Regions from separate parts of the Thaumasiovibrio subtropicus genome, predicted to be linked through region 3. Evidence: predicted binding sites of a transcription regulator. Region 3 holds the regulator's gene; each other region holds the start of a gene.

Region 1 (7,660 bases), 950 kb from region 3:
GAAGGCAATCGACTCTACCTTGAAACAGGTGAAACCTTAATCGATGGCACCGCCTCTTGGTGGTCAGCTATTCATGGCTACAATCACCCGGTGCTGAATGACGTTGCGAAAGCGCAAATCGACAAGATGTCTCATGTAATGTTTGGGGGTATCACCCATGCGCCTGCTGTTGAGCTTGGTAAGAAATTGCTCAGTATGAGTGGCTTCGATCACGTCTTTCTCGCCGACTCTGGATCAGTCTCTGTCGAAGTTGCCCTCAAGATGGCGTTGCAGTACTGGCATTCGCGCGGCCAGAAACGTGCTAAGTTCCTGACTTTACGCCACGGCTACCATGGTGATACTTTTGCCGCGATGTCGGTAACAGATCCAGATACATCGATGCACAGCCTCTATAAAGGCTTTCTCCCTGAGCACGTGTTTGCCGAATCGCCAGAAACCCAATTCTGGGATCAGTGGAACCCAGAAGATATCAACAGTTTTAAAAGCCAGTTAGCTCAGCACCACCAAGATATTGCCGCGGTTATCCTTGAGCCTATCGTGCAAGGAACTGGGGGAATGCGGATTTATCACCCAGAGTATTTGCGCCAAGTCCGTCTGCTTTGCGATGAATATGGCATCTTGCTGATTCTTGATGAAATTGCGACGGGCTTTGGCCGTACGGGTAAGCTGTTTGGTTGTGACCATGCCGGGATCAAGGCTGATATCATGTGTGTAGGTAAGTCGTTGACAGGCGGCTATATGACATTATCAGCTACCATGACCACCAAGCATGTTGCTGACACTGTGTGTGGCGGTGAAGCAGGTTGCTTTATGCATGGACCAACGTTTATGGGTAATCCGTTAGCCTGCGCGGTCGCTAATGCAAGTTTAGGCATGGTGCAAGAAGGCCATTGGCAGCAGGATGTCGCACGCATCGAAGCTAAGTTTGCTGAGTGTTTGGCACCGCTTGCCAAGTACGATTTGGTCGCCGATGTCCGTTGGCTAGGTGCGATTGGGGTTGTCGAACTCACCCACCCTGTCGACATGGTGAAAATCCAGCAGCACTTTGTTGATCTAGGCGTGTGGATTCGCCCCTTTGGCAAGTTGGTTTATATGATGCCGCCTTATATCACCCCAGACAGTGACATCGAAAAACTCTGCATCGCCATTCAAAGCGCTGTCGAGAACGCACTGGTACAAAAAGGGTAATATGGTGAAGATAGCCCACTCCTGCTTGGGCTATCTTGTCTCTCAGGTGAATATTTTTTTCCACTTTTTGCGCCCCCTTGCAGATTCCACTTTCCCAACGGCAATCGACTCGAAGTCACTTTTGCTTGATGATAAAGTAACCAAATTGCATGCCTATTTGTGATCTTGTTTGCCCTTAACGGGTGGGATCCCAATCGTGCGCGACTCAAGCAGATTTCGATGAGGTGCTTATGGGATTAATCATGAATCACTACCTGTTCCCACTGTCCGTTTTCCTTCTTCCCAAAGGGATAACGCAGCTTCGCATCTTTGAGCCTCGCTACTTAAGAATGGTGGAATCTTGCTTAGAACATGAGACAGGCTTCGTGATGGCCATGCAAGAAGGTGAGCGAGTCTGCCAATACGGCACACTGGTCAAGGTCAACGATGTGCGGCCGATGGAAAATGGCACCTTGGGGATCGAAATCAAGGGGATGCACGTTGTAAAAATTCATGAGCCCTATCAAGAAGAGGACGGCTTGTGGACAGCAAAAACAGAGCGCACGGCGGGTTGGCAACCCACAGCCTGTGACGCGCAAATCCATCAACAACTCAGCCAAAAACTGCAGTCGCTTTTTCATAACCACCCTGAACTCAGTAGCCTTTACAAAAAACCGGAGTTTAACGACCCAGCTTGGGTTTGCGCGCGATTTTTAGAGATATCCCAACTCGCGACTAACCAAAAACAGTGGTACCTCGCTCAACCTAACCATCTTGAAGCCATGTCGTATCTCTCCACCATGGTCGTCGGTTCAAGGCAACTCCACTAAACCGAAAGACGACGCATAAAAAAAGCGCGGCATCACTGCCGCGCTCTCAATTTGTCGCATAGACGCTCGATTAACCGTCAATCATCTTCATTAACAACTCACCCGTGTACATGGCTTTCTTCACCAGTGCTGCGCCGGGCATGGTTGCTTGGGTGTAAAAGCAGCTCTCTTCAATCACCAAGTTTTTGGTATATGCAGGTAAAGAACTACTTTCAACACACTCACGAATCGCTGGGTAAAGTACTTTTTTGGCGCGGTTAAATTCCCCACCAATCAAGATTTTCTGCGGGTTAAACAAGTTGACCATAATGGCAATCGCTTGCCCCAAGTTATGACCCAACTCCACGATCACCTGCTTGGCGAGCGGATCACCCGCAACAGCAGCTTCACAAATACGCTCAACCGTAATTGGCCCACCATGTAAAGATGAGGGACGCGGTTCTAGCGGCTTAGCTTCTGCGAGCATCGCTTCAACCTGCGCTTTCACCGCACTTAGGCTAGCCACCGTTTCCAAGCAACCATGGTTGCCACAAAAACACTTTTTCCCAAACGGTTTGATTTGAATATGCCCCATCTCGCCGATATTGCCTAAACGGCCTTGTAACACATTGCCGTCAAGCACGATGCCGGCACCCACACCGTGGTGTACCGACACGAGAATAGAGTTTTCTTCTTCTTGTGAGTTTCCGAACAGTTTTTCGGCCAATGCCCAAGCGTGAGTATCATTCGCTATGAATACAGGCAAACCGATCGCTTCGTGAATACGTGGACCCAGCGGCATGTTATCGACATCGAAGTGAGGCATCTGCATCACAATACCGTCGCCCGCATTCACCAAACCGGGTAGCGATATCGCAATACTTGTCACACGATCAATTTCACTGACGTGGTCGGCAAAAAAGCGATGAATTTCAACTACAAGCTTTTCAATCAATGCGTCTTGATGGCGCTCTGCAATATCTAAACGCTCATCAATTAATAGATCACCACCATGTTCATGTAGCGCAATCGTCATGTAGCCGCGGCCTAAACGAATCGATAGAAACTGCCACCCTTCATTTCGGGTACGTAAACCCACCGCAGGTCGACCACGACTGGCTGGCTCGATGATCTGCGTCTCCTGAATCAGGTGCGCTTCCATCAACTCACGGGTGATTTTGGTGATACTGGCAGGGGCTAACTGGCTCTTTTTCGAGAGTTCTATTCTTGATATCGGGCCATTTTGATCGATCAAGCGATACACGGTGCCCGCATTATTACGCTTAATATGATCGATATGACCTGGTTGGGCAAGATACATCCCGGAACTCCGATTTAAGACAATGAAAGTATTTTTTTACTTTGCGAAGAAATTGTTAAGCCGATTATTATCTGTACGTGATTCCAATCACATTGTTTTACTTTTCTTAGACACGTTTTAAGATGAACAGCCCAATTATCGCATTTTTATAGCTGCTTTATTTTTCATCGAAAAATAATCTAATATCACAGTAGTGACTGAACATTATGCCTTAGACAATAGAAACTTTGCTTCAAGATCACTAAGAAGCATCAATAGTGAGCAATTATTTTCTCAAATTTAGTATGGGATTTATAGATAATTTTAACATTTTGAGAGCATTTACTCGTAGCGCACTGTTTTTTCTCTTTTGTCGCCCCCCTGCTTCTCTCCAGACGACTTCCCTAAGACTCGCTATCGCTTAAGAAAACTGCGAAAAACTCACCATTCGGCGCTGAACCGTCGGCTAGTAAAAATTTCTATCGCATTATTGCCAATTTCGTGCAATCGTTAACCAGTCATTACCCGTTATCACCAACAATTTGCCTTTCTAGACCACACAAGGGTTGAAGCCGCTGGTCAGACAGGTAATATTGCTGGTTTCACACTAAGAAAACTGCACATGTTCGTGCCTCCATGGAGTATAGATTTAGCATGACGACTTACGCGCCTGTAAAAGACGTGCTTAGCGGTAAAATCGCGGTAGACAGTGAAGTCACTGTTCGTGGTTGGATCCGTTCACGTCGAGATTCTAAAGCCGGAATCTCTTTCCTTGCCATTTATGACGGCTCTTGTTTCGACCCGATTCAGGCCGTGGTCCCTAATAATCTGAATAATTACGACGAAGAAGTCCTAAAACTAACAACGGGCTGCTCTGTTGAAGTCACCGGTACCGTCGTCGCTTCACCGGCGAAAGGTCAAGACTTCGAGCTCGCTGCAACGGGTGTTAACGTTGTCGGTTGGGTTGAAGACGCAGAAACCTACCCGATGGCGAAAACCCGCCACTCCATCGAGTACCTTCGTGAAGTCGCGCACCTGCGTCCACGCACGAACGTTATCGGTGCGGTTGCTCGTGTTCGTAACTGCCTATCTCAAGCGATTCACCGTTTTTACCACGAGCAAGGTTACTTCTGGGTCTCTGCGCCGCTAATCACTGCTTCTGATGCGGAAGGTGCCGGTGAAATGTTCCGCGTATCAACGCTAGACATGGAAAACCTGCCTCGCACTGACAAAGGCGATGTGGATTTCAACGAAGACTTCTTCGGCAAAGAGACGTTCTTAACCGTATCTGGCCAGCTAAACGCAGAAGCGTACGCGTGCGCATTGAGCAAGGTTTACACCTTCGGCCCGACGTTCCGTGCTGAAAACTCAAACACTAGCCGCCACCTAGCAGAATTCTGGATGGTTGAGCCTGAGGTAGCGTTCGCTGACCTGGAAGATATCGCTAAGCTATCTGAAGATATGCTGAAGTACGTATTCAAAGCCGTACTGGCTGAATGCCGCGACGATCTTGAGTTCTTCGCGCAACGCATCGACAAAGAAGCCATCACTCGCCTAGAGCAGTTTGTTGCTTCTGACTTTGCACAAGTTGACTACACAGACGCAATCCAAATCCTTCTCGATTCTGGTCGCGAATTCGAATTCCCAGTTGAATGGGGAATCGATATGTCTTCTGAGCACGAGCGTTACCTTGCAGAAGAACACTTCAAAGCGCCTGTTATCGTTAAGAACTACCCGAAAGACATCAAAGCTTTCTACATGCGTTCTAACGACGATGGCAAAACGGTTGCTGCGATGGACGTTCTAGCACCAGGCATCGGTGAAATCATCGGTGGTGCTCAACGTGAAGAGCGTCTAGATATACTCGACGCACGTATGCGTGAAATGGGCATCGACCCTGAGCACATGAGCTGGTACCGTGACTTACGTAAATACGGCACCGTGCCACATGCGGGTTTCGGTCTAGGTTTCGAGCGCCTAGTATCTTACGTAACGGGTATGGGCAACGTGCGTGACGTGATTCCATTCCCACGTACGCCACGTTCTGCAAACTTTTAAACGTCACTCAGACGTTTTAATCCAAAAGGTCGCACAGATGCGGCCTTTTTTATTACATTATCGAAACAAAGCCATTGTTGTATCCCGCGTCCTTGCGACGCTGAAAAGAAATAAACACACCCTCAAATCGCCGCTCAGCCACTAGAAAACGTCTCTTTTCTCCGTTTTGCTCTGCAAGTAACATAAAAATAGAAGATTTACGTAATTTTTGTGACAGACCATTGCGATTTTTCGCGTCCAAAAGTATAAAGGGAGTATCCCCCTTCACTTACGCATGGATGACGCAAATGTTTGAGAAAATCGTAGCCGCTCCCGCCGATCCTATCCTAGGTCTCACGGAAGAGTTTAAGAATGATAGCCGCCCAGAGAAAATTAACTTGGGTGTTGGTATCTACAAAGACGAATCAGGTAACACGCCCGTTTTAGGTACCGTGAAGAAAGCGGAAGCTATCTTACTTGAAAAAGAGACAACCAAGTCTTACCTCAGCATTCCAGGTACCGCTGAGTATGGCCTCGCTGTGCAGCAGCTCTTATTCGGTGCTGACGCAACCATTATTGCTGATAAGCGCGCGCAAACCGCACAAGCACCAGGTGGTACAGGTGCACTTCGCCTTGCTGCTGAATTTATCAAGCGCCAACTTGGTGACGTAAAAGTGTGGATCAGTAACCCGACATGGGCGAACCACAATGGTGTGTTTACGGCTGCTGGCCTCGAAACCGTGCAATACGGCTACTATGATGCAGCAAGCAAAGACATGGACTTTGCCGCTATGCTAAATGACCTGCAAGGTGCATCTGAAGGCGATATCGTTCTGCTGCACGGCTGTTGTCACAACCCAACCGGTATTGACCCTGATGCGGACCAATGGCAACAACTCGCAGCGCTGGTTGCTGAGAAGAAGCTACTACCTCTTTTCGACTTTGCTTATCAAGGCTTTGCCCGTGGTGTTGAAGAGGATGCCGCTGGCCTGCGTATCTTTGCCGCACAATGTGAAGAACTATTAGTCGCCAGTTCTTTCTCTAAGAACTTCGGTCTTTACAACGAGCGCGTTGGTGCCTTTACCCTTGTTGCAAAAGATAACGCAACCGCCACCACAGCATTTAGCCAAGTGAAAAGCATCGCACGTGTTATCTACTCGAACCCGCCCGCTCACGGCGCAGCCATTGTGACGGAAATTCTCAATGACACCGCGCTACGCGCTGAATGGGAGCAAGAAGTCGCCGAGATGCGTGACCGTATCCAAGAGATGCGTACGCTCTTCGTCAGCACCTTGAAAGAGCTCGGTGTCGACGCTGATTTCAGCTTCATCGAGCGCCAAAATGGTATGTTCTCGTTCTCTGGCTTAAACAAAACACAAGTTCAACGCCTAAAAGAAGAGTTCGCTATTTACATTGTTGGATCGGGCCGCATTAGCGTTGCTGGCATGACTAAAGCGAACATGCTACCGCTTTGTAAAGGGATTGCAGCGGTACTCTAATCGCTCATATCACTGACACATAAATAAAAATCCACCCTACTGGGTGGATTTTTTGTATCACACGCATTCTGCGTCAGCCTGAGCGGTCAAAATCAAACGGCAACACGTTGTTGCAGTATAGCTCTCGCTCATATTGCGCTTCTAACTGTGCTCGCCAAGGTCTGTCTGAAACGGGCACTAAGAAGAACTTCTCTCGCCCAGTATCTGTGACAAATGCCATACCGTGTCGCATCAACTCAAAATGAATGTCATTGATGAATTCTTGATTAAATTTTTGACGCCCTGTGAGATGATTAATGTCTTTTCGAGTCAGACTCACGCCCTGCTCATCCTCGCCAAATCGCTGTCTTAGCCAATGGGCGAACTCTTTGGCGCTCACCATAGTCATACATAGCCCCTCTACCGATGCAAATGAACGGTACCTTAAGGTATAGCAAAGAATATGCATCTCAGTGTGGAAAAAAGGCTGGTAGATGAGATCGTTACGGAATAAGTAGTGGGGACAACTGCTTAGCGATACGGTAGCAAATTAGACTAGTAATAGGGGGAAATTGCGTGGAAAAGAGTGGAAAATAACGCTGCTAACGAGAAGGTTGCTCCGCCCTGAACTCATGGTGTCAAGAGTACAAGGCGGACTGACAATTAAGCGGCTTTATATAGCACTTTATTGCCTGCAAGTTGGATACGTTCCACTAGACCTTCTTCGGCCAGTTTCTTTAGCGCACCCGTTGCCCAAGAAGCGGCTTTCGCATCTTCTTGGCCTGCAGCAAGACCAATCCCCTTAGGGTTGATGCCTTCTGCATTTGCGTGGACGATGTCCAACACCTGTTGCTGCTTTGGCGTCAATG
Region 2 (7,660 bases), 830 kb from region 3:
TCGACAATATAGTCGTTATCCTTTTCTTTGTTCCTTGATAGCCAGCGCGCAAGCGGTGCGCCTTTGTCTTTGTTGGGTTGGGCCATCAATCCCCAGACCTTCTCGAGATTCTCTAGTCGTTGCAGAAAAAAACCAGATTCAGCGAGAGCAGGGTCTGCAAGCCGAGGCGCGATCTCATTGGTTTTTATGCGCTCTGAAATAAGATCATGAATTTTACCTAAACTCTGTAGCGCTTTTTTACTGCTTTCCGCCATTGCCTTGGCAGACAGAGACAACCACTCAGGTAACTCACCGTGTTCGAAGCGGTATGTTTCATCATCAGCAAAAACGGCGGGGTCGACTTGCTTAGCAATATCTCTAAGCTCAGGGATGAGAAACTGGCATTGGTCTTGGAGTTGATTCAAAAAGCGGCCGCTTTGCTTTATATCTGCGACGTTTGCGATCTTACTCGCTTGTTGATTGAGGTTTTCTAGCCAGCTAGCGGCACCCATTAAACTGGCTGCGCCTGCAGAAAAATCGCGTGCGACCTGCGGAAGATGGTGCGCTTCGTCGATGAGGTAAAAGGTCGACTCTGGTTCAGGGAGTATAACGCCACCACCCAGCTCAACATCTGCCATGAGTAGGGCATGGTTAGCAATGATGACATCCGCGGTTTCTAAACCGTCCCGAGCTTTGGCAAATGGGCAGTGACGATGCAATGGCAAGCCGGCATGACAGCTATGTTTGTCCGCCATGATGTGTTGCCAAAGCTGATCAGGGATATGAGTAGGCCAGCTATCTCTGTCACCATCCCATTTCTGATTTTTTAGTGCGGAAAATAAGCGCTTAACCAGTTCTACATCGGCCCTTTTAGGCTTTTGCTCCCATAATGCGATTTGGTGGCTGTTATCGGGCTCCGCAAATGCGATGAGCTTTTCACTGCAGCAATAGCGTTGCCTGCCTTTCGCCAGTTGAACAGTGACCTCTTTTTCGTAGATACGCTGGAGTAAAGGTAAGTCTTTGTGGAGTAATTGCTCTTGAAGTGCCACGGTGGCCGTAGAGATGACTACTTTTCGGTTACTGGCCATCGCCAACGGGATGGCACCGATCAAATAGGATAAAGATTTGCCAATCCCAGTGCCTGCTTCAGCCACCAAGATGCGTCTTTTTTTATCGTAACTACCGCCCAGTGTTTTAGCGATCTCTGCAACGAGGTAATTTTGAGCACGGCGAGGGATAAAATTGTCCAACTGCGCTTGTAAATTTTGATAACAGTGCCGGATGGCATCTTGGACAGGTTTATTCAGCATAAGTTTCTGGATTTGGTCGAGGAGGCGGGAGTATATCACAGATCGAATATGAGGTGGCTCGGATGCCAAATGTGATTTTGAGCCAATTATTTCGATCTTTTGTGACCACTTTGTGACTTTAATCACAAAAAAAGATTGAACCTTACAAATAAATCTTGGTTTGATAATTGAGGATTAGATTATTGACTGTTTATATTTGTATTGTTGGTTATATGTTCTAATTTGTTGGGTACTTATTGTATTTATATAGTTTATTAATCTGTTTTTTCTTATTGATATTGGTCAGTGATTTATCACACAGAAACAGTGTATTACATTCTTGTTTCATTTATTTTTAGTGATAAGTGTTTGATTTAAGTTGCCTTATTTGATTTTTTTGTGTTTTTTTTTGATGATTTGACACTAATTATGATCTCTTGCACGATAAGTCTCGCAATTTAAGACGCTTTTTGATGACTGCTTCAATTAAAGAAAAGCGGCGTCAAAGAGAAATGATAAGGAAATCCGAAAGGATTCCACCATAAAAGAAAAGGCAGTGGACTATCATGAAAAAAACTATCCTAGCTCTGGCTGTGCCAGCACTACTAGCGGCAGGTTCTGCAACTGCAGGCATCAACTTATATGACGACAAAGGCGTAACTGTTGACCTATCTGGTGCTGCTGAAGTTCAGTACTACAAAGGTGTTAAGAAAGATGCTGAAGATCAAATCCGTCTAGACGATGGCGACCTGAAATTCGACATCAATGTACAAGCAACTGACAGCCTAGCGGCAGTTGGTGGTATCGGGTTTAAGTTTGAAGATACTTACGATAACAATGCAACCGTTAAGAATGACGAACTTTTCATCGGTCTAGCGGGTAACTTCGGTACTGTCACTTTCGGTCGTCAACTACTCATCAACGATGACCTTGGTAACACAAAAGACATCGAGTTCGGCGGTGACGAGCTAGGTTTCGAAGTGGCGCAAAGCTCACAAGCTATTAAGTATGTATTCGATAACGGGCAGTTCTATGCAGGCGTTTCAGCGTCTATCAAAGAAGATGGCAAAAAAGGTACTCCTGATGCTACCGCTCCTAATGGACAAGATGTAAACGGTGAAGAAGTTCAAGCTTTTGACGGTCGCCTAGGTGCACGTTTTGGCGACTTAGATGCACGCGTTTACTTCTACAACGGTGAGCACACTACTGGCAAAGACATCGACGAGACTGGTTTTAACTTTGAAGTTGACTACGTATTCGGCGATTGGAGCTTTGCTGCTTCTTACGGTAATCGTGAGCTAGATGCGAAAGCGGGTGGTAAGTCAGATTTCGATCAAATCGCAATTTCTGCTGACTACACCATGGATAAGACTACTTTTGCGGGTGGTTACACAGTTATCCAACCTAGCACAGATAACTCTGATGCAAGCTCAATCTACTTCAACGTAACTCAGAAGCTTCACAAAAACGTGAAAGCGTACGGTGAGATCGCGTTCCTAGACAGCGATGTTAAAGACGCGCTAGACGACGTAGCATACGTTGTTGGTATGGAAGTGAAGTTCTAATTGAACTGCTTCTAAAAAAGCCGCCTTTGGGCGGCTTTTTTGATCAGGTAAGATTTTTTAGGTTCAACAAAAGGAGCACGAATGAAAAAGTTGCTTATTGCTGCGGCAGTGATGTTCACCACTTCAGTGAGCGCTGCGACGTTAAAGCTAGACGAAAACATTAAGTTTTTGGTGGTTAATGGCCAAGAGAAAGAGAGTTCTTCTCTTGAGCGTTTCGAGTTTCAAGAGATGCCTGAGGGCGAAAATCAAATTGTGATTCGTTTTGATGGCGAAGTGAAAAGTGGTAGCCGAGACGAGGTTTTCACGTCTAAGCCCTATATTTTTAATCTAGATCTAAATGGTCAAAATGCGACGATTTCAGTGCCGAAACGTATTCGTACTAAGTCTCAAGCGCAAGCATTTTTCCGTAATCCTGAATGGGTAATTACCTACGCCAATGGTTCATCCAAAACACTGTCGATGTCAGAGTTAAGAGGTGAAGGGTTTGGTGCTTACAACGACCCTGTTGCCTTGGTCGCCAAATATAACCAGCAGAACGGCATCATTATTGACGACAGTAAAGTACTTGACCTAAAAGATGATGTTGTAAAAGTGAATGAGTCCGGTGAAGCAGAGCTGACAGGGGACGCAGTGGCACAGCTAAAACTTTGGTACACAAAGGCGTCAGCAGAAGAAAAAGTTGAATTCAAAGTTTGGTTAGCACAGCAGTAAAGTGTGACGGTGATCCGGTTTTTAAAATATTTGAAAACCGGACAGTGGCCCCAATAGGCGTGTTCGCTCACTGATCCATTAGGGCATCAGAGTTGCTATTGAGACAGCTTTCGCTGGCGGCACTCGAAGCAGCGAGGCTCAGCAGGGTCTATCTCTAAATCATAGATAGCGATTGCCTCTTCACAGTCCGTGCATGTCCCATACATACCTATTTTGTCTGCACAGAGCGCTGCGTCGAGCTTTTCTACACGTTTTGCCATATCTCTGGTGACGATATGCAGGCTGCCTTCTCCAAGCTTAATGAGCTGCTCAGTGTCACACGCTCGAAGGTGCTCAGGGCTATAGTCAGACTCTTCCGTGAGCTTCTCAATGAGCTTAAGACTCAAGTCATCGAACTCATTTTCAATCCGTTGCAATAACTGGTCGTGTTTCGCAACTAGCGTATTCATCGGCTACCTTTATGTAAAACAACATGAATTCAGTCTAAATACTTAATGAAAACTGAATCTGATTTGTATCAATTATTATCGAGTTAGCCACGGATATTTAATTTGTGCAGTGGACGTAGGGGGTTTGTCCCTAGTTTTTGTTGGTGTTTGGCTTTGGTAAACTAAACTATCATTTCACCGGAAGCAGTGAAATGAGATCAACATAATGAGCAATGACTATAAAGATCCTTATAACTTTTTTTACTTTCTTGGCTTGTTGGTGGTGTTGGCGGTCCCAACATTACCTGCCACAATTATGTGGAGCCGAATACTGACAGGATAACGAAATTGTCTAAACCGATATGGTGCTTTTTCGGTGCCGTTGCATTGATCTTAGGCATAGTGGGTATCGTTTTGCCGCTATTGCCAACCACCCCATTTATATTGCTTTCCTGTGCGTGTTTTTCGCGAGGCTCAGAGCGTCTTCATCATTGGTTGATTTCTCATCCCCGCTTTGGGCCAGTGATTGTGAATTGGCAAGAGCACCGTTCGTTAAGCCCAGTTGTGAAAAAACGTGCGCTTGTGATGATAGTGTTGAGCTTTGCTTTTAGTATCTACATGATGCCCCTACCTGCAGTGAAGAGTGCGGTAGGTGTGATGGGGGTTGTACTTTTCATCTGGATATACCGTCTTCCTGAGCGCGAGGCGATTGCCCCTTATGAAGAAAGTGGTAAAATATAGCGTTTGATTAAAACAAAGAGATAGCGAGAAGCTATCTCTTATTTTTTGTGGATAGCATTGTCCATATTCGCTGCAGCCAGGTATGTAAAATGAACCAAGAACAGCTTACTTTGATCGCCGATAGCATCAAATCTATTCCTGATTACCCAAAGCCAGGTATTTTATTCCGAGATGTCACTAGCTTGATGGAAAAACCTCAAGCTTATAAAGCCACCATCGATATCCTTGTCGAGAAGTACCGTGATCAGGGTATTACGAAAATAGTGGGTACAGAAGCGCGAGGTTTCCTGTTCGGTGCACCACTGGCCCTTGCGCTAGGTGTTGGCTTCATTCCAGTTCGTAAGCCTGGTAAGCTACCACGTGAAGTTATCGCCCAATCCTATGAGCTTGAATACGGCACCGATACTCTAGAGTTGCATGTCGATGCGATTGCATCTGGTGATAAAGTACTCTTGGTTGATGATCTATTGGCGACAGGCGGTACTATAGAGGCGACCGCAAAGTTGGTTCGTCAGCTTGGTGGTGAAGTGACTGACGCCGCATTTGTCATCAACTTGCCTGACATCGGTGGTGAAGATCGCCTTAAGGCAATGGATCTGAATGTCTTTTCAATCTGTGATTTTCCGGGGCACTAACAGCCTTTGTATACTCTATCCAATTCAAGGCGCTTGTTCAGCGAGCGTTTCTCGATTTGCTAGCTTGCTTTTGAATCCTGCATCTTGAGCTGGTTTGAGTACATTTGTGTTGACTCGTGAAATCAAAGAACAGAAATCAGACTTCTTTGCGATGCGGGTCCTATCGCATGCTATTACTGAGAGTTGTTTCACCTTCTCGCACCGACTCTCTTCTTTGTGATAGCATGCAGTCTTCCTAAGAACTTCTCTAGGTTGAGTTTCATGAGTTATCAGGTTTTAGCACGAAAGTGGCGTCCGCACCGATTCGAAGATGTTGTCGGGCAAGCACATGTGTTAACCGCCATTTCAAATGGTCTGGCACAAGATCGTCTTCATCACGCCTACTTATTTAGCGGTACCCGCGGTGTAGGTAAAACCACCATTGCACGTATCTTTGCGAAAGGACTAAATTGTGAGCAGGGTGTCACTGCTACTCCGTGTGGTAAATGTAATACCTGTCGAGAGATCGATGAGGGGCGTTTTGTTGATCTGTTAGAAATCGATGCAGCGTCGCGTACCAAAGTCGAAGATACACGAGAGCTGCTTGATAATGTCCAATACAAGCCAGCCAGAGGCCGTTACAAAGTCTATCTAATCGATGAAGTGCATATGTTGTCGCGACACAGCTTCAATGCACTGCTCAAGACGTTAGAAGAGCCGCCTGAGTATGTGAAGTTCCTGTTAGCGACAACTGATCCTCAGAAATTACCTGTGACAATTTTGTCGCGTTGTTTACAGTTCCACTTGAAACACCTTGATAGTCAGCTGATCCAAGATCAGTTGGCTTACGTGTTGGAACAAGAAAATTGCACCTATGAGAGTAGAGCTTTACAGCTTATCGCCCGAGCAGCACAAGGCAGTATGCGAGATGCGCTAAGTTTAACTGACCAATCGATAGCGATGGGTGGCGGCGAAGTCGTTACCGAGCAAGTTAGCCAAATGTTGGGCACCTTAGAAGGTGATCATGCGGTCAAGTTGCTGGAAGTGTTTATTCAACACGATGTGAACTTATTACTGAATACTGTGGCTGAGCTAGCGAACGCAGGTGTTGAGTGGGACGCACTTTTTGTGCAACTTGCGGAAGCATTACATAAAGTGGCCATGGCGCAACTTGTTGCCGAGTCGATAGATCAAGACGATCCAGATAAAGCCCGTATACTTTCTCTGGCTGCTTCGCTGTCGCCACAGGATATCCAGCTTTATTATCAGATGGTAATACAAGGACGCCGTGATCTCGCCTTGGCACCGCAGGGGCGTGTTGCCGTAGAGATGGTTCTGTTGCGCATGTTAGCCTTCCGTCCTGTTGCTGCATCACCGCTATCGGCGCAGTCGATACAGGTGCCTACTAGCGCGCCTCAGCAACCTGTCCCTGCTATCTCATCGCCAATACCTGTTGCAAAAGAAGGGTTGCAGCATGCTAAGCAGCAGTTGGCTACGCAACGCGAGCAGCCTTCGCAACACGCTATGCCAGTGGCTGGCCAAGACGCGCCGACGGTGGCTATATCAAATCCTGCAACAGAGGCGATGGAATATCCATCACAGCCTATTGACGTTGGTGAGCCGAGCACGCAAATTGCTGAACAGCAAGCACAGCAAGCACAGCAAGCACAGCAAGCACAGCAAGCACAGCAAGCACAGCAAGCACAGCAAGCACAGCAAGCACAGCAAGCACAAAGTTCAACGGCAAGTAGTATATTGGCGGCAAGAAACACGTTGCGAAGTCGCCGAGGAGCTGCTGATACAAAAAAGAGTGAACCTGCTGTTCCCGCAGCAGGTCCCTCAGCTCGTGCGCCGCGACAGCAGCCTGAGTCAGCAGTAAGCCGTTTAGCGCGGCGTCATCAGGTTCCTGCTGCAACACCAGAATCGGTGTTACCTGGGCAGCCCACCTTGGAGCCGTTACCTGTCGCCGATGATGCTTATCGCTGGCAGGCGACACAGGTTGAAGATAATGTGATACCTGATGTGACCCCACGAGAGGTTAAAACGGCGTTAGAGCATGAAAAAACGCCAGAAATGTTGGCCTTGTTAGCAGAAGAAACCGCTAAGCGCGATGAGTGGTCTCGTATAGCTCAGTCATTGGATGTCGGTCGAATGGTACAACAGCTGGCGTTAAATGCGGCGCTTGATCGACAAAATGAACAAGTGACCCTTTATTTACGCCCATCTCAGACCCATTTAGATACAGAGAAGGCGAGAGAGCAACTGGCAGATGCGCTTCAGGCGCATTGGGGAAGTCTTACATTGACGGTTCAAGTGAGCGAAGAAGGTGTGAC
Region 3 (7,660 bases):
CAATTCAGCGTATCCCACTATCAAAAACCCGGGGTTGAGGCAGCTTGTTTGACCCTACAAGATCACTATCAGGGCAATGTTAACCTTGCCCTTTTTCTCATTTATCTTGAACAGCAGCAGTATCAGACGAACGGTTTGCTTCTCAATAAGTTGCTCGCTTGCCTTCACGCCATCAGTCACACAACTGACGACTTTCGCCGACTGCGCCGGCAGTTGAAGCCACGATTAAACCACGCAGATTACCAAGCGTTGCTGGACTTCGAACTCTCTTTAGAAAAGCAGCAGCAAGCGACATTAATCCAACAGTGGGAAACACACGTAGCAGATAACATAGTGCAACCTACGTCCTCGGTGCAGCCTGCGTCCTTGCAACCAAAGGCATCACAAGCACAAGGTTTAGCGCTCTATTGTGCCCAACTTGGCGCCCCCCATTTAGAACAGGCATTACATGGACAGGGATAATCACTTCACACCACTCACCGGCTGTAGCCATCCACATTTACAAACCTTGTTGCCACGCTTCCTTCGTCGACAACCTCTGTTTACGCCGCGAAATCAACGCTTAGTCACCCCTGATGGCGATTTCATTGATCTGGCTTGGACCACCAACAATGCGGAGAAACACGCCCCACTGTTCGTGCTCTTTCATGGATTGGAAGGCTGCTTTCACAGCCCTTATGCGAATGGTTTATTACATTCTGCGGCACAACAAGGCTGGTTGGGCGTAATGATGCACTTTCGGGGCTGCAGTGGCGAGCCCAACCGCTACGCAGCGAGTTATCACTCAGGCCACACACATGATGCGCGCTATGTACTTCAATGGCTACAGCGTCATCATCCACAGCGCCAGATTATTGCAGTCGGTATTTCCCTTGGCGGCAATATGCTGGCCAACTACCTCGCACAATATCGCCAAGACACTAAAATTTGCGCGGCGCAAATCGTCTCAGCGCCACTGCAATTGGCAAGCTGTGCAAAACGGATCCAACAAGGTTTCTCCAAGATCTATCAAGCTTATCTTCTTAACAGCTTGAAAAAGCGCGCAGCCAAAAAACAGCAAGCCTTCCCCGCGCAATTTGTCCTAGATAGTCAGCAGATACTTAACATCAGCAACCTGTACCAATTTGATGATGTGGTTACCGCACCACTCAATGGTTTCAAGGATGCCCAAGACTACTATGCAAAATGCAGCGCCTTACCGCGCTTATCTGACATCACCATACCTTGTCGATTCATCCATGCGATTGACGACCCCTTCATGGACAAGAGTGTCATCCCTGCGCGCGAGACACTACCCGACAATATTCACTATGATTTGCTCGATAGAGGCGGCCATGTAGGTTTTGTTGGAGGCACGCTCCGAGCGCCACACTTCTGGCTAGAGCAAACCGTGCCTTCGTGGTTTCAAGCGGCACTCTGCGAAAAACTCAGGTGAGTTTGACGACTTGTGGGCTAAGCCGCTTATGAAACCTGCATCTTGAGGTGGTTTGAGTATATAAGGTAAGCTATCAACAACTATTTATGCAGTATATTCGAGCGTCATGATTATTCCCTGGCAACAATTAGACTCCGAAACCTTCGACAATTTAGTCGAAAGCGTTGTGTTACGAGAAGGCACTGACTATGGCGAAAGCGAGCTTTCTCTTGAGGAAAAAGTCAATAACCTCAAGCAATTATTGCAAAGCGATGAGGCGGTCATCGTTTTTTCACAACTCCATGAAACAGTAGATATCAAACTTAGGCGTGATCTCAGTTCCGCCTCTATCACTTGATCTCTGATGCATAGACTGTTAATAACTTGCATCTAATGCGTTAACCTCAGGTAGCTTATGTCTGCAAAACATCCCATTATCGCGGTAACAGGTTCGTCGGGTGCTGGCACCACCACCACCTCTGAAGCCTTCCGCAAAATGTTCAATATGATGCGCATCAATGCCGCATGGCTCGAAGGCGATAGCTTCCACCGTTTCACGCGTCCTGAGATGGACGTAGAGATCCGCAAAGCCCGAGAGCAAGGCCGACATATCAGCTACTTTGGACCGGCAGCTAATGACTTCGAAGCGCTGGAGCAATTTTTTAAGCAGTATGGTGAAGATGGAACGGGGAAATTCCGTCGCTATCTGCACACTTTTGATGAAGCCGTCCCGTACAACCTCATGCCGGGCACTTTTACGCCTTGGCAAACGTTACCTGAAAACACCGATGTGCTGTTTTACGAAGGCTTACATGGTGGGGTCATGGATGGTGATGTTAACGTCTCTCAGCATGTTGACCTGCTCATTGGTATGGTGCCCATTGTTAACCTAGAGTGGATCCAAAAGTTTGTTCGTGATACGCGTGACCGCGGCCACTCACGCGAAGCGGTGACCGATTCCATTGTCCGTTCAATGGACGATTACCTCAGTTATATCACGCCGCAATTTTCGCGCACCCATATCAATTTCCAGCGCGTTCCCACTGTTGATACCTCGAACCCACTGAATGCGAAAGGTATCCCTTCACTCGATGAAAGCTTTGTCGTGATCCGATTCCGTGGGATAAAGAACGTTGATTTCCCATTCTTACTTTCGATGATTCAAGGCTCTTTTATGTCGCGTCACAACACCATTGTGGTCCCGGGCGGTAAAATGAGCTTTGCAATGGAGCTGATCATGCGCCCATTGATTCAAAACCTAATAGAGACCGGTAAGATTGGTTAGGTTTTAGAAACCTGGAGAGCCGAAAAAAGTAAGGGACGCAACAGCGTCCCTTTTTAGTGGCAAACCCTACCGCTGCGCGCTAGGCTTCAATGACCTCAATGGAGTGTGTCATCTCAACACCTTTCCCCAACATCAGGCAAACAGAACAGTATTTCTCAAGTGAGTCAGCCACGACACGCTCGACAATCTTGCTGTCCAGTTGATGACCAGTGACGGTGAAATGGACATTCACTGCCGTAAAATAACGTGGCGCTTCATCACGACGCTGTGAGGTTAACGCCGCCTCACAGCTAACCACTTGCTGAGCCGCGCTTTTCAATCCATCGACGACATCAACAGAACTACAGCCGCCAGCAGCCATTAACACTAGCTCCATTGGGCTTGGGGCTTTCTCTCCACCATTGCCGTCCATCACTACACTGTGACCCGAATCGGACTGACCTAAGAAGGTCATTCCTTCCACCCATTTGACTCGTGACTGCATAAGTCTCTCCAAGTATCTCGTCAGTGTGTGATCATGTGCACACTTATGAGTAAAAAATGCCCGTTTCTCATCGATCTACATCAAGAAAAGGACGCCAAAACACGGTAAACTCAGGAATAAATTTGGTAAGTACGCTTGCAGCGTCGCAGCGGACTACATATCCTAGACAACGCACCAATACCATTGAGTTAATGCTCGATTATAAGGATATCGTTGTTGGGCAACAAATGCAGAGGAAGTTATTTTTATGGTTCCAGGTAAACCTCAAACTGATCCAACTTTAGAGTGGTTCCTGTCTCACTGTCACATTCACAAGTACCCATCAAAAAGTACTTTGATCCATGCAGGTGAGAAGGGTGAAACCCTTTACTACATCGTAAAAGGCTCAGTTGCAGTATTGATCAAGGATGAAGAAGGCAAGGAGATGATCCTGTCTTACCTTAACCAAGGTGACTTTATCGGTGAGCTTGGCCTATTTGAAGAAGGTCAAGAGCGTACGGCGTGGGTTCGTGCCAAGACCCCATGTGAAGTTGCTGAAATTTCTTACAAGAAATTCCGCCAGCTTATTCAAGTGAACCCAGACATCCTAATGCGCCTTTCTGCGCAAATGGCGAACCGTCTGCAAGTCACTAGCCAGAAAGTCGGTGACCTAGCGTTCCTCGATGTCACAGGCCGCATCGCACAAACACTGCTAAACCTAGCGCGCCAACCGGATGCGATGACGCACCCTGATGGCATGCAGATCAAGATTACCCGTCAAGAGATCGGTCAAATCGTTGGCTGTTCACGAGAGACGGTTGGTCGTATCTTGAAGATGCTAGAAGAGCAGAACCTGATTTCTGCACACGGTAAAACTATCGTGGTATACGGTACGCGTTAATCTGCTCTCAGCAGTCGCCTTCTCAACGGCAAACGTGAATCAAAAAAGCTCGCCTAGGCGAGCTTTTTGTTTGCTTCTCTTTTCCCTTTCATCCGTTTCGGTGGGTGCTCTCAAAAATCTTATCTGCCGATGCAGCAACGAAACCGGGGTATAATCGCCCATCCGCTTGTGGGTAACGTTTAGCAAACTCATAAAACCCGCCCGGAACAGTGGCCTCACCGTCACTGAATGTCACTGGCACGGCATCAGCCATGGTCGATGATTGTGCCAAGAGTACCTCTGGTCCTCCCTTGACTTCGCCGCCAGCATCATTCAACACGAAGTCATGTTGCTTCAAATAGGTATTCACTGTTTCTACTTCGTCAAACGTCGATAGTGCATTTATACTGACCGTAAAGTGATTTGCGCCATAACCGTGGGCCGCCACCCATGCCGCATATTCACTCTCTTCCGCCAAGGCTTGATACGTTGACAGAGATAACTGCCATGGTCGCCCTAACGAGAGAAAAGCACCATGCGGGTCCAACGGTGTCTCCATTTGCGCGACCAATGCACGCACATCGGATTGCAATCGGCTTGAACACTGTCCAACTAACAGCTCACTGATGAATACTTTCGGTGCTTCAGGATCCGGATGCTCAAAATGCTCAGCATAGAGGCGTTTTTTCTCAAAATGGTATTCCCCACCTCGCACGTACCCTGCAGCGATAAACGGCGCAGCCAACGCATCCAACCCCACATCAGGCAAATTAAATGTGCGTAACGCAATATGGTCATTAACCAACGGCTCTCCTTCACTCAGCAACGCATGAACACGCAATGCTGAGGGACAAAGTCGACGCGTATAATCTTGCCATAGGTGTTCAAACAGTCTTTTATACATAGCATCACCAGTTTTCGAGTCCGGGGGAACGTTGCGTTGGCATCAATGGGGTCTCTCCCTCCATTGACGCCATGGGATAAGCGCAATAATCCGCAGCATAATACGCACTTGGCCGTAAGTTTCCTGATGCACCCGGCCCGCCAAAAGGCGCATCCCCACTCGCGCCAGTGAGTTGCCGGTTTCGATTTACTATCCCAGCACGGATATGTTGCACGAAGAAGTCCCACTCCGAATCATCGGTAGAGATAAGGCCCGCAGACAGGCCAAAACGGGTGTTATTGGCCAGCTCTACCGCTTCGCTGAGAGCGGTATAGCGAACAACCTGCAACAAGGGGCCAAAGTACTCTTCGTCCGGTAATGTCTCAATCGCGCTCACATCCAAGATTGATGGCGTAACCACTGCGCCCACACCTCGCTCAGCAGATAACAGAGGAGCAGCACCCAACTCTAAAAGTCGTTGCTGCGCCGCCATAATACCGTCAGCGGCGACCGATGATATTTGCGGTCCCATAAAAGGTGCGGGCTCATCGAAAGGCCCACCAATTTGAATCGCTTTGGTGGCTTGAACTAGACGCGAAACAATCGCATCACCTATCTCTCCGTTGGGTAGGTATAACCGTCTAGCGCATGTGCATCGCTGACCCGCGCTGATAAACGCTGACTGGATGATGGTGTAAACAACCGCATCCACTTCCCCACAATGCGAAGAGACAACCAGCGGATTGTTTCCTCCCATCTCCAATGCCAACATTTTTCCTGGCTGACCCGCAAACTGTTGATGCAACAGATGCCCCGTATGCGCGCTTCCCGTGAACAACAGTCCATCTATGCCTGTATGACTCGCTAGCGCTTGGCCTGTCGACTTATCACCTTGCACCAAGTTCACTACCCCGGCAGGAAGTCCAGCTTGTTGCCATAGTTTGATCGCAAGCTCTCCCATTTTAGGCGTCAGCTCCGACGGCTTAAAGACAATAGTATTGCCAGCCAGTAGTGCTGGCACGATATGGCCATTGGGAAGGTGGCCGGGGAAATTGTAAGGGCCAAACACGGCTAACACACCAAGAGGACGGTGACGTAAAACGGCGGCGGTATCACCAAGGGATTTAGCTCGCTCCCCGGTTCGCTCTTCAAACGCGCGCTTTGAAATCGCAATTTTGCCCTTCATCGCGGCGGCTTCAGTACGGCTTTCCCACAACGGTTTGCCCGTCTCTTCCGCTATTGTTCGGGCGATTTCTTCGCTGTGCGTTTCAACCAGCTCCGCAAAGCGGTTCACTAAGGCATAACGTTCATCAACAGACGTCTGACGCCACTGCAAAAATGCGGCACGCGCTGCAGCAACCGCGAGAGACACTTGCTCCGGAGATGCGCTATCACCCTGCCAGACCCGCGCTTCACTATAGGGGTTGATAGACTGCATTGCTGCGCCCTCTCCCTTCACCCATTCCCCCGCAATCCAATGAGTACTCATGGCGACTCCTTATCTATCTGGGATTCACTCGTGCATTGCCAACAGGCGTACCGTCTCTCCGGCCTCTACCAATAGCGCATCGGCAATCTCAGCGCCCATGACAACCACCCCTCGCTTTTCGTCATAATGCAGATCAGCGGCTGTGGCACGAAAGTCAGCAAACTGGCTATTGCAGACGAGGAAGGGCTCACCCGCGTTAACGTCACCCACTTCGACCTGCGCTTGAAAAGAGTGACGGACAGACTCTATGTGGCGACGTTCGCATTCAACCGTTGGCCCGCCATCAAAGATGTCGACATAACCGCGGCAAGAGAAGCCTTCCTGTTCCAATAACCTCAAGGCTGGTCGCGTGTTGTCATGGACATGACCGATCACCGCCTGTGCTTCTTTACTCAGCAAGCTGACGTAAATTGGGTGCTTTGGCATCAAATCGGCAATAAAGCCTTTCTTACCGATCCCTGTCAGGTGATCGGCCAAGGTGAAGTCGATAGAAAAGAAGTGCTCTTTGAGCCACGCCCAGAATGGCGAGTTTCCTTGAGGATCAGACACACCACGCATTTCGGCGAACACGGTTTCAGAAAAACGCTCTGGATGTTCAGCCAACATAAGAAAGCGACACTTTGACATCAGTTTGCCATTGAGACCCTTCCTCCACCGTTCGCGCAGAAAGAGCGTGCAAATTTCGGTGCAGCCTGTGTAGTGATTTCCCAGTGCAAGCACTTCAACGACATTATGTACGCCAAGCTTAGGCGATGAATGGACGACTTTGGAAAGATGATAGCTGTAGAAAGGGACATCGAGCCCGATCGCGGCTTCAATCGCAGTAGTGCCGACAACGTCTCCTGTGGAGATATCTTCAGCCACCATCAAATAGCCTTGGTCACCCGCATGATCGACAACTTGCGCGAAACTCTGCTCGGAATGAGCAATACGCTTTTTGAGTAACTCTTCACTCACGGGTAGGGATGTAAAGCCATGGCCAGACTCTTTAGCACAAGTGAGTAACGCAGGGTAGTCAGCCATGGTGATAGGACGTATAACAAGCATGCAATCCTTCCTCCTGTACGCCAGCGGTGCGATACCCAAGCGACCTCACAGAGCCAATGAAAAGATGGCTTAGGTCCCTTTAGTGTAGCCAGCGCCCACAAAGCTGGGGCGCTAGTTAAGGAGATTTATACTGCTAAGCTGGCAATTGCTCTTTCCAGTCTTTCAAGACCTTGTTCCACTTCTTGCTGTGAGATAACAA

Evidence for each region. The regulator CRP, encoded in region 3, controls carbon source genes, mostly activating them, when cyclic AMP is high. The targets are predictions, from matches to a motif close to TGTGANNNNNNTCACA.
Region 1: the regulator CRP is predicted to act here: its motif matches at 3,374-3,389, upstream of mlc (sugar metabolism global transcriptional regulator Mlc).
Region 2: the regulator CRP is predicted to act here: its motif matches at 1,401-1,416, upstream of dinG (ATP-dependent DNA helicase DinG).

The regions. Positions count from the first base shown of each region.
Region 1 is NZ_AP023054.1:1,180,390-1,188,049, reverse strand. It holds gene bioA (adenosylmethionine--8-amino-7-oxononanoate transaminase) at 1-1,188, shown strand, start outside; gene TSUB_RS05595 (LON peptidase substrate-binding domain-containing protein) at 1,419-1,997, shown strand; gene mlc (sugar metabolism global transcriptional regulator Mlc) at 2,068-3,297, opposite strand; gene asnS (asparagine--tRNA ligase) at 3,931-5,334, shown strand; gene TSUB_RS05580 (amino acid aminotransferase) at 5,622-6,812, shown strand; gene TSUB_RS05575 (hypothetical protein) at 6,886-7,200, opposite strand; gene TSUB_RS05570 (MarR family transcriptional regulator) at 7,455-7,660, opposite strand, start outside.
Region 2 is NZ_AP023054.1:1,064,053-1,071,712, forward strand. It holds gene dinG (ATP-dependent DNA helicase DinG) at 1-1,289, opposite strand, end outside; gene TSUB_RS05075 (porin) at 1,835-2,833, shown strand; gene TSUB_RS05080 (YccT family protein) at 2,915-3,544, shown strand; gene TSUB_RS05085 (TraR/DksA C4-type zinc finger protein) at 3,640-3,993, opposite strand; gene TSUB_RS05090 (YbaN family protein) at 4,321-4,713, shown strand; gene apt (adenine phosphoribosyltransferase) at 4,803-5,348, shown strand; gene dnaX (DNA polymerase III subunit gamma/tau) at 5,610-7,660, shown strand, end outside.
Region 3 is NZ_AP023054.1:234,375-242,034, reverse strand. It holds gene TSUB_RS01165 (TIGR02444 family protein) at 1-462, shown strand, start outside; gene TSUB_RS01160 (hydrolase) at 449-1,435, shown strand; gene TSUB_RS01155 (YheU family protein) at 1,542-1,772, shown strand; gene TSUB_RS01150 (phosphoribulokinase) at 1,830-2,699, shown strand; gene TSUB_RS01145 (OsmC family protein) at 2,779-3,183, opposite strand; gene crp (cAMP-activated global transcriptional regulator CRP) at 3,431-4,063, shown strand; gene TSUB_RS01135 (DUF1338 domain-containing protein) at 4,152-4,946, opposite strand; gene astD (succinylglutamate-semialdehyde dehydrogenase) at 4,951-6,414, opposite strand; gene astA (arginine N-succinyltransferase) at 6,439-7,461, opposite strand; gene TSUB_RS01120 (aspartate aminotransferase family protein) at 7,587-7,660, opposite strand, start outside.